2 regions of the Thalassotalea insulae genome follow, and region 1 is predicted to be linked to the other one. Evidence: predicted binding sites of a transcription regulator. Region 1 holds the regulator's gene; the other holds the start of a gene.
What was found. The regulator LexA, encoded in region 1, represses DNA repair genes until DNA is damaged. The targets are predictions, from matches to a motif close to TACTGTATNNNNATACAGTA.
Positions count from the first base shown of each region.

Region 2: QQK06_RS13645 (YebG family protein) is a predicted target of LexA. The motif match lies at 2,391-2,410, and genes of this name have one in related genera.

Region 1 covers NZ_BSST01000001.1:2,255,994-2,260,402, forward strand. The annotation lists gene gtfA (sucrose phosphorylase) at 1-284, shown strand, start outside; gene QQK06_RS10285 (LacI family DNA-binding transcriptional regulator) at 365-1,396, shown strand; gene QQK06_RS10290 (hypothetical protein) at 1,463-1,774, opposite strand; tRNA gene QQK06_RS10295 (tRNA-His) at 1,966-2,041, opposite strand; gene lexA (transcriptional repressor LexA) at 2,198-2,821, shown strand; gene coxB (cytochrome c oxidase subunit II) at 3,366-4,409, shown strand, end outside.
Region 2 covers NZ_BSST01000001.1:3,009,312-3,013,720, reverse strand. The annotation lists gene QQK06_RS13660 (chemotaxis protein) at 1-179, opposite strand, end outside; gene QQK06_RS13655 (response regulator) at 176-541, opposite strand; gene QQK06_RS13650 (M48 family metallopeptidase) at 1,215-1,931, opposite strand; gene QQK06_RS13645 (YebG family protein) at 1,982-2,287, opposite strand; gene QQK06_RS13640 (isocitrate lyase) at 2,516-4,117, opposite strand.

The DNA.
Region 1 (4,409 bases):
GTAGAGACATCAATCGTCCTTATTTAAATGACGCGCAGTTAGCGCAGGCAATTGAGAAGCCATTTGTAAAAGCCATGATGGCGTTAATCAAACTTAGAAATAGCTGCAGTGCTTTTGATGGTGTCTTTAGTGTCTTAGGGCAAGGTGCAGAAATCACGTTGGCGTGGGAGAATGAAGAGAGCCAGGCAAGGTTAACGATTAACTTACTAGACAAGTACAGTGTTATTGAATTAACCGAACGTGGTGAATCTACCCTTATTGATCTGCAAGAGCTGTTAGCCTAGCGTTTTGATAGTAGGGACGTTTTGCACTTTTTATGAAATAATGCCAACAAAATTAACGCTACTATTAACCCAAGGTAACCATGACAGCTAAGAAAATATGGACGCTTAAAAGTATTGCTAAAGAATTAGGGGTATCAAACGCCACTGTATCTAATGCATTTAATCGTCCGGATCAGCTTTCTAAAAAGCGCAGAGAAGAAATTCTTGCATCATGCCGAAAACTTGGTTATTCAGGGCCAAATAAGGCAGCACAATCATTGAGAAAAGGGCAATTTAATATTGCTGCCCTAGTATTGCCTGATAGCGTTGAATATATGATCACAGACCCGGTCGCTAGTAGTTTTGTTAAAGGGGTTTCTTCAGTACTAGAAAAAAATAAGGTCAACTTACTGTTATTTTCTGGTGTTTCGGACAGTATCGACAGTGTTGCTGATTTTGTTGATGGCTTTATTTGTTATGGTAGCCCACGTAACTCTGCTTTAATTGAACAGCTTAAACTTACTGATAAAAAAGTAGTGACCGCAGATTTTGATATTGACCGTAAAGCCTCGGTTGGTATTGACAATCAACAAGCGGCTTATGAAATAGCAAAACTTGCAATAAAAACTAAAGATGACGATGTAGCGATATTAGGGCTTAGGATCATTGATTCTCAGCTTACCAGCAGAGTATATGATTTACCTGAGCTGGATTTACACGCCTCTATTTCTCATCAACGTCTACAAGGCTATCGGCGGGCGATAGCGGAGTTAGGGGTTAATTTTAGGGAAGACAGGCTATGGAATATTCCAGAAAGTAATCATCATTACGCGTTAATTGCGGCAAAAGAAGCATTATCTTCCAGCCCTAGACCAAACGTGCTCTTGTGTATGAGTGATACAATTGCATTAGCGGCGTTAAAAGAAATTAATGCTATGGGGCTGAAAATACCTCAAGATATTAGAGTGGTTGGTTTCGATGGCATTGAAGAAGCAACTCGCTCAACCCCACCGTTAACTACTATACACCAACACAGTGAAGTCAAAGGCAATAAAGCCGCAGAGCTTTTTATTAGCCGAGCCACTGACACTATTACCATTCCCTATTATATTGAGAGTGGAAAAAGCTGTTAATTAGCAGAGTAATAACTGGAAAATTTTTATCGTGGCTTCTGGATGAACACAACAGTTAGTGTCTGTTTACCGTTTATCATCATGTGAGAATAGATAGTGCCATATCTCGGCAAAGCTTGCTTTTATTAGCCAATAAGTAAGTGAATGGTGGCGATGCTTTGCGCAAATTTCGCGCTTTTTATGATCTTGCTGTTGATGAATTTCTTTTAACTGCTCTTTGGAAGCTAAGTCTTTTTCTTGCGCTAGTTTTTTGTTCATCGCCTTATTAGCGCATTTGGCATAAGCCTTCCTTGCTTTAGCATCAAGATTTGCCAAAATACTGCCCGTTCCTTTGACCACTTTTCCTTTCACTATTTCATGTGAATGCAACATGCTCATGATAAAGCCCATATAGTTACCAACTTACATTAACTAAGACCGTATAACTTAAAGATTAGTTTCAGATATAAACGTAATGGTGCAATGGCAAAGCATGCCAAAAGTAATTTTAAATGAAAGGTTTAAAGATCAAAAATGCATAATTTTTGATCTGCAAGCACATGTAAGAAAAATTTGAGAGAGTAAAAGAATGGGGTGGCTAATGGGACTTGAACCCACGACAACCGGAATCACAATCCGGGGCTCTACCAACTGAGCTATAGCCACCACAGAAGAAATATGGTGCCTTTCTAAGGCGCGAGGATTGTATTGTATTTCGCAGTTAGTTGACAAGGAAAAGTTTTATAAAATTTTAGGACTTGCGATTATTTACAGCCTGTATACAATAACAGTGATACTGTGCAAACTTACAGGAAGTGCCAAATGTCTGAATTACGTCCTCTCACTCCTCGCCAAGAGCAAATTTTTGAATTAATAAAAGAAAAAATTTCCGCTACTGGGATGCCGCCAACGCGTGCTGAAATTGCTGATTTTTTTGGCTTTAAATCGGCCAATGCGGCGGAAGAGCATTTAAAAGCGCTGGCGAAAAAAGGTTATATTGAAATGTTACCTGGTACGTCGCGAGGTATCCGTCTGGCCGAAGAATTGATTGAAGAAGCCGGTTTGCCGTTAATTGGCCGGGTTGCAGCAGGTGAACCTATTTTGGCACAGGAACATGTTGAAGACAGGTATCAGTTAGACGGCAATTTATTTCATCCTTCGGCGGATTATTTATTGCGCGTTAATGGTGAAAGTATGAAGGATATCGGTATTTTGGACGGTGATCTCTTGGCAGTGCATCAAACTACCGATGTCCAAAATGGTCAGGTCATTGTTGCCCGGGTTGAAGATGATGTCACTGTTAAACGTTTTAAACGCGAAGGCAATGTTGTTTATCTACATGCTGAAAATGAAGCCTTTGCTCCGATTAAAGTTGATCTCACTACTCAGCACTTTAATGTTGAAGGCCTCGCCGTAGGCGTTATTCGTAATGCCGACTGGATGTAATATGATTTCATAATTATCCCAGCAGACTTTCTTTCTCCATGAGAGAAAGTCTACAAATCACACTTCTGTTTAAAAATTAAGCTATTAACGATATATTTCTAAGAATAATTATCATTTCCTCGTAATATTATTGCTATTAGATTGTTTTTTGTTCAAAAAATATCCTTGCGGTTTCTTAATATCTAAGATTTTTTAGAGTAATTGCACAAAAAGTAAACATTCTCTCTATCCCCTATCAGACGTGCGATCTAATTGTTTAGAGTTGTAACTCTATTGTTATTGTTAGCTTTTTTCTTAAAATTGTAAAAAATTATAAATTGACCTAGATCAAGAATTAGGTAATTCTAGGATAGAAAATGAACAAATATAATAATAAGGCGAACTTTTCACTGTACAAAAATTCGTCAGGAAAATAACAATAAAACATACACCAAAAACTAAGACATAAGAGCTAAGCATTACTATGTAACTTCAGTTTTGGAACTTAGAAGGGTAGAGGAGATGTCGAGTGAGTAGACGTAACCTAGGTTGGCTACTGTTAGGGATGATTCTTCCTAATATAGCTTGGGCGGAAACGCAGTTGAATCTTACCAAAGGTGTCACGGAAATCAGTAACGAAGTGTATGGATTACACATGTTCGTGCTGTATATATGTACCGCCATTGGTGTTGTAGTATTTGGCGCTATGATTTGGTCGATGATTTTTCATCGCAAATCTAAAGGAGCAAAAGCGGCGTCTTTTCATGAAAGTACAAAAGTCGAGATAATCTGGACGGTTGTGCCCATTCTTATTTTAATCGCGATGGCAGCTCCTGCCACTAAAACACTGATTGCGATGGAAAATAATGATGATTCTGACCTGACTATTCAGATCACAGGCTCTCAATGGAAATGGCATTATAAGTATTTTGATCAAGGCATAGAATTCTACTCAGTTTTATCTACCCCTCGAGAACAATTTCAAAACCAGCAGGGAACTGGGCAAGATAAAGGCGAACACTATTTATTAGAAGTGGATAAGCACTTAGTGATCCCGGCGAATAAAAAAGTACGTTTCTTAATGACCTCAGATGATGTTATCCACTCTTGGTGGGTGCCAGCGTTTGCGGTTAAACAAGATGCGAACCCGGGCTTTATTAATGAAGCTTGGACCAAAGTGGATAAACCGGGTATTTATCGCGGCCAGTGTGCGGAGCTTTGCGGTAAAGATCATGGTTTTATGCCTATTGTGGTAGAAGTCAAATCAGAAGCTGATTTTGATAACTGGCTCAATGAGCAAAAACAATTAATCGCTGATGCGAAAGCAGCTGAGGCGGCATCACTGAATGCGTCAATGTCAATGGATGAGTTAATGCAATTAGGTGAAACTACTTATAATGCCTATTGCGCGGCATGTCACCAACCAACTGGATTAGGTTTACCACCAGCTTTCCCTGCACTTAAAGGCAGTCCTTTGGCTACATCGGGCAGTGTCGCAGATCACATTAACGTTGTCTTTAATGGCCGTGCCGGTACCGGTATGCAGGCTTATGGTAAACAATTAAGCTTAAAAGAAATTGCAGCAGTCGTTACTTATGAGCGTAATGCT
Region 2 (4,409 bases), 750 kb from region 1:
TCTTCCTGATGTAAAGCATCAGTTAAATGCTGCGAGCTCACTTGTTCAATACTAGGAACCTTTAAGTAGACGAAGGTATCCAAATAACGGGCAAGTTGATCGCTTGCCTGACCCATGGCAACATTAATAATTTCTTGTAAGCAATCTTGCTGTTCTTCGGTTAGAGTCAAATGGGTCATACTAAGCCATATTCTTGCAAATGATTATTTAAGACATCTATTTGAACCGGCTTACGTAAAAAAGCTTTCGCCCCCAACTGCAATACTTTGTTTTGCATTTCTGGTTGGATATCAGCAGAGATAACAAAAACATTAACCTTTATACCAGCTTGTTTGATCCCTTCTAATACACCAACACCATCAAGCTCAGGCATTGTCAGATCCAAAAACAGAGCATCAAATTTTTGCTTATTAAGTAATTCAAGTGCTTCAGCCCCATTAGTGGCCAGCTGAGCATTAGACGATAGTGATTCAGGTAAACTGCGCAATACTTGTTTACGCGCTAAATTCGAGTCATCACAGATTAATACTGACGAGCTCATGAAATGGCTATTCCTATATTATTATTTTTGTCCTATTAATTTACCTTAAAATAGCCTAAGTGTTAATGATTAATTAACCTGATATTGATTTTTTTTTAAACGACTAGCCCTTTGCAGACAACAGCCAGCAAAGTTGCTCTGATAACCTGACCTTAAACCACGTAACAATCACTTAAAATATAAGACAATAAATAAACAATAACCTTGCTTATCTTTTATTTTTTATCGCAATTCAAGACGGTTTGATGTAGGAATAGCCCGCTATTTCATGCAAAAAACACGAAAATGAGTGAAAATAACTGCTAGAAACGCATTAAATATGCGAAACAGAGGTTATTTAACTATTGGCACAGTTACAAATTAATTAAATACTGTAAAACAACCAATGAAGCAGTAGCAGATACGATATAAACCGTTGCTATTTTCCAGTTGTAACGACGCATTTTCATGATAACTCCTCACTATTAGTTTGCAGTCAAATAACTGACACTATTATTATTTTTTATAATCAGTACTTTAAACAAACAAATTTTATGCCAATATCCTTAAAATACGCGTAAAACGCTTAGGTTATACGCAACAAGCATAAAAATATTAGACGTCAATTCGCAAAAAAAATATGCTTATAGCAATAGAAATCTGCAATAACGTCTTAATTATTATGGTCTATTTTTTAAATCTTGCACGGCCAGATAAGATAAGCTTGATGTTGTTTAAGCCAATGCTTAGCATCTTGGTAGTTAGGAGAATAGCGTTCAACTAAACGCCAAAAATCAGCGCTATGGTTAAGGTGTTTTAAATGACAAAGTTCATGAATAATCACATAATCGATAACCCAATCTGGCACCATCGCCAACAAATAGTTAAAACTGACTAAACCGCGGTTATCACAACTGCCCCAGCGCGCTTTATAACGTCTGATTTTAACCGCACTCGGGGTTAATTGTATTTGTTGAGTTAATCTTACGAATCTTTGCTCGATTATTTGCTCAAGCTGTTGCTTGAACCAAAGTTCCAGCTGTTTTTTTAATTGGCGTTGTTGTGCCTGTTCACTTACTGCTTGATAGCGTTTTTTGAGTGTTACAGTGATGGTATGACTATCTTCAGTGATTATGCTTTGTTGAGAAAAAGTGATATTTAGCTGTTTCTTCACTCCTTTTGACCACAGCAATCCGCCATGCTTGAGTTGATTAATACTCTCAATATCAGCTAAATGATTTTGCTGGGCCAATTGCAGCTTAGCTAAAATCCATGGTCTTTTACGTGATATCAGCTGTTCAATGTAACTTTCAGCCACACCAAGGGGAGCTCTGACCACCAGCTGGCCTGAGGTTATTTGTAGAGCAATGCTTTTACGCCGGGCACTTCTGATTAGCTGATAATCAAGCACGACATTTAATCAATGTTTGTCTGTTATTGTTCAACTGAGCAATTAACTCACTATGCGGCGTCATCTGTTTTATTATCACTGACTTTTTCCGGTATTTTTTTTGCGGCAGGCTTTTTAACAGGTTTAGGCTTTTTCGCCTGCAAGGCAATCAATACTTCTTCACGGTGCTTGGCCAGATAAATACTTAGTTCTTCACGAACAGCTTCAGATAACTCTACCGGTGCAGTTTCAAACATATCAGCAAGATTGTCCGCCATATCTAACATCTTGTCATATTCGTCTGCGGCTTTCTTATCCATAAATGTTTCTACCTCCACACCTTGTCTTATGACAACAAATCGACTTTCAACTGCCATTGCTTTCCCTTAAATTAACCAAATGTAATATTGCTCGTTTTATCTTAAATTAGGCGCTGGCGCAATTAAAGTGATGATAAATCACTCAATACAACGCCACTAAAACTGTATATAATAACAGTATTCTACTGAGTTGATAAAAAATAGCAATATCTTTCCACGATCAAAAAAGCGCTGCCTTTATTTAATTCAACAGCGCTTTTTAGTTTTTGCTATGCAAGTATGCTATCAGGCGATATTCGCAAACTGATTCATCGTATTGTCTTTACCCGCAGCTTTTAAAGCGGCTTCACCGGCAAAGTATTCTTTATGATCATCTCCCATATCTGAACCAGCCATATTTTGATGTTTTACACAGGCGATCCCTTGACGGATTTCTTGACGCTGAACGTTTAAGACATAACCTAACATCCCCTGTTCACCAAAATATTCCTTCGCTAGGTTATCTGTTGACAACGCTGCTGTATGATAAGTTGGCAAGGTGATCAAGTGATGGAATATACCCGCCTCTTTTGCAGCATCTAACTGGAAGGTACGAATACGTTCATCGGCGACTTTTGCTAACTCGGTATTATCATAGTCAGCACTCATTAAACGCTCTTTATCGTATTGGGTAACATCTTGTCCGGCTTCCGCCATATCATCGAATACTTGCTGACGGAAATTTAGTGTCCAGTTAAAAGACGGCGAATTGTTATAAACTAACTTGGCATTTGGCACTACTTTACGGATCTCTCTCACCATGCCACCAATCTGACCAATATGCGGTTTCTCCGTTTCAATCCAGATTAAGTCAGCACCATTTTGCAATGAAGTAATACAATCTAGTACACAGCGTGCTTCACCTGTGCCTTTTTTAAATTGATAAAGATTGCTAGGTAAACGCTTAGGTCGAACTAGTTTGCCATTTTGCTTAATAATAACATCACCATTAGTTAACTCTGCTTCACTCACTTCATCACAATCTAAGAAGCTATTGTATTGATCGCCTAAGTCTCCAGGCTCTTTAGTAACGGCGATCTGCTTAGTTAGCCCGGCTCCCAAAGAATCAGTGCGGGCCACTATCACACCATCGTCAACGCCAAGTTCCATAAAGGCATAACGCACAGCATTGATTTTTGCTAGAAAATCTTCATGAGGCACTGTTACTTTACCATCCTGATGACCGCATTGTTTTTCATCTGACACCTGGTTTTCAATTTGAATGCAGCAAGCCCCCGCTTCAATCATTTGTTTAGCCATTAAATAAGTCGCTTCGGCATTACCAAAGCCGGCATCAATATCGGCGATGATTGGCACAACATGAGTGACATAACCATCTATTTTCGCTTGTATTTCTACTTCCTTGAGTTGATCACCAGCTGTTCGCGCTGCATCTAACTCTCGAAATAACCCGCCAAGTTCACGAGCATCCGCCTGACGTAAAAAGGTATATAGTTCCTTAATCAAACCAGCAACAGATGTTTTTTCATGCATTGACTGATCCGGTAAAGGACCAAATTCAGAGCGTAGTGCCGCTACCATCCAACCAGAAAGATACAAATAACGACGATCAGTATTTTCAAAATGCTTTTTAATTGAAATCATTTTTTGTTGACCGATAAATCCATGCCAGCAACCTAGTGACTGTGTGTATTTGCTCGGGTCTTGATCATAAGCTTCCATGTCTTTGCGCATAATGGCAGCCGTATATTTAGCAATATCCAGCCCGGTTTTAAACCCGTTTTGCATGCGCATACGAGCAACAGATTCAGGATTAATCGCTTGCCATGTTTTTTGTGACCCCAGTTGTGTGGTTAAATTTTCAATTTCTTGGCGATAGTTAGTCATTTCTTCTTCTCCCGGCACTGCTGTGCTTAAACAATATGATGTAAGTAACTTGCTAAGTTGTCATAGCGAACAACAAAAAGACTAAACCACTCACCAACCATTAATGAAATATATATTTATTATCATCACCATTCACATTGTAAATAGAAGTTAAAGACGAACAAAATAAACATTAAAATTCAATTAGTTAATAACAACCCCATTTGTTCTACCTGCTAGAAAATTGCCTATGTACGACTAAAATCCCCTTGATCTGTTAGCTAAATCATGACATATAGTTTATTTATCATTC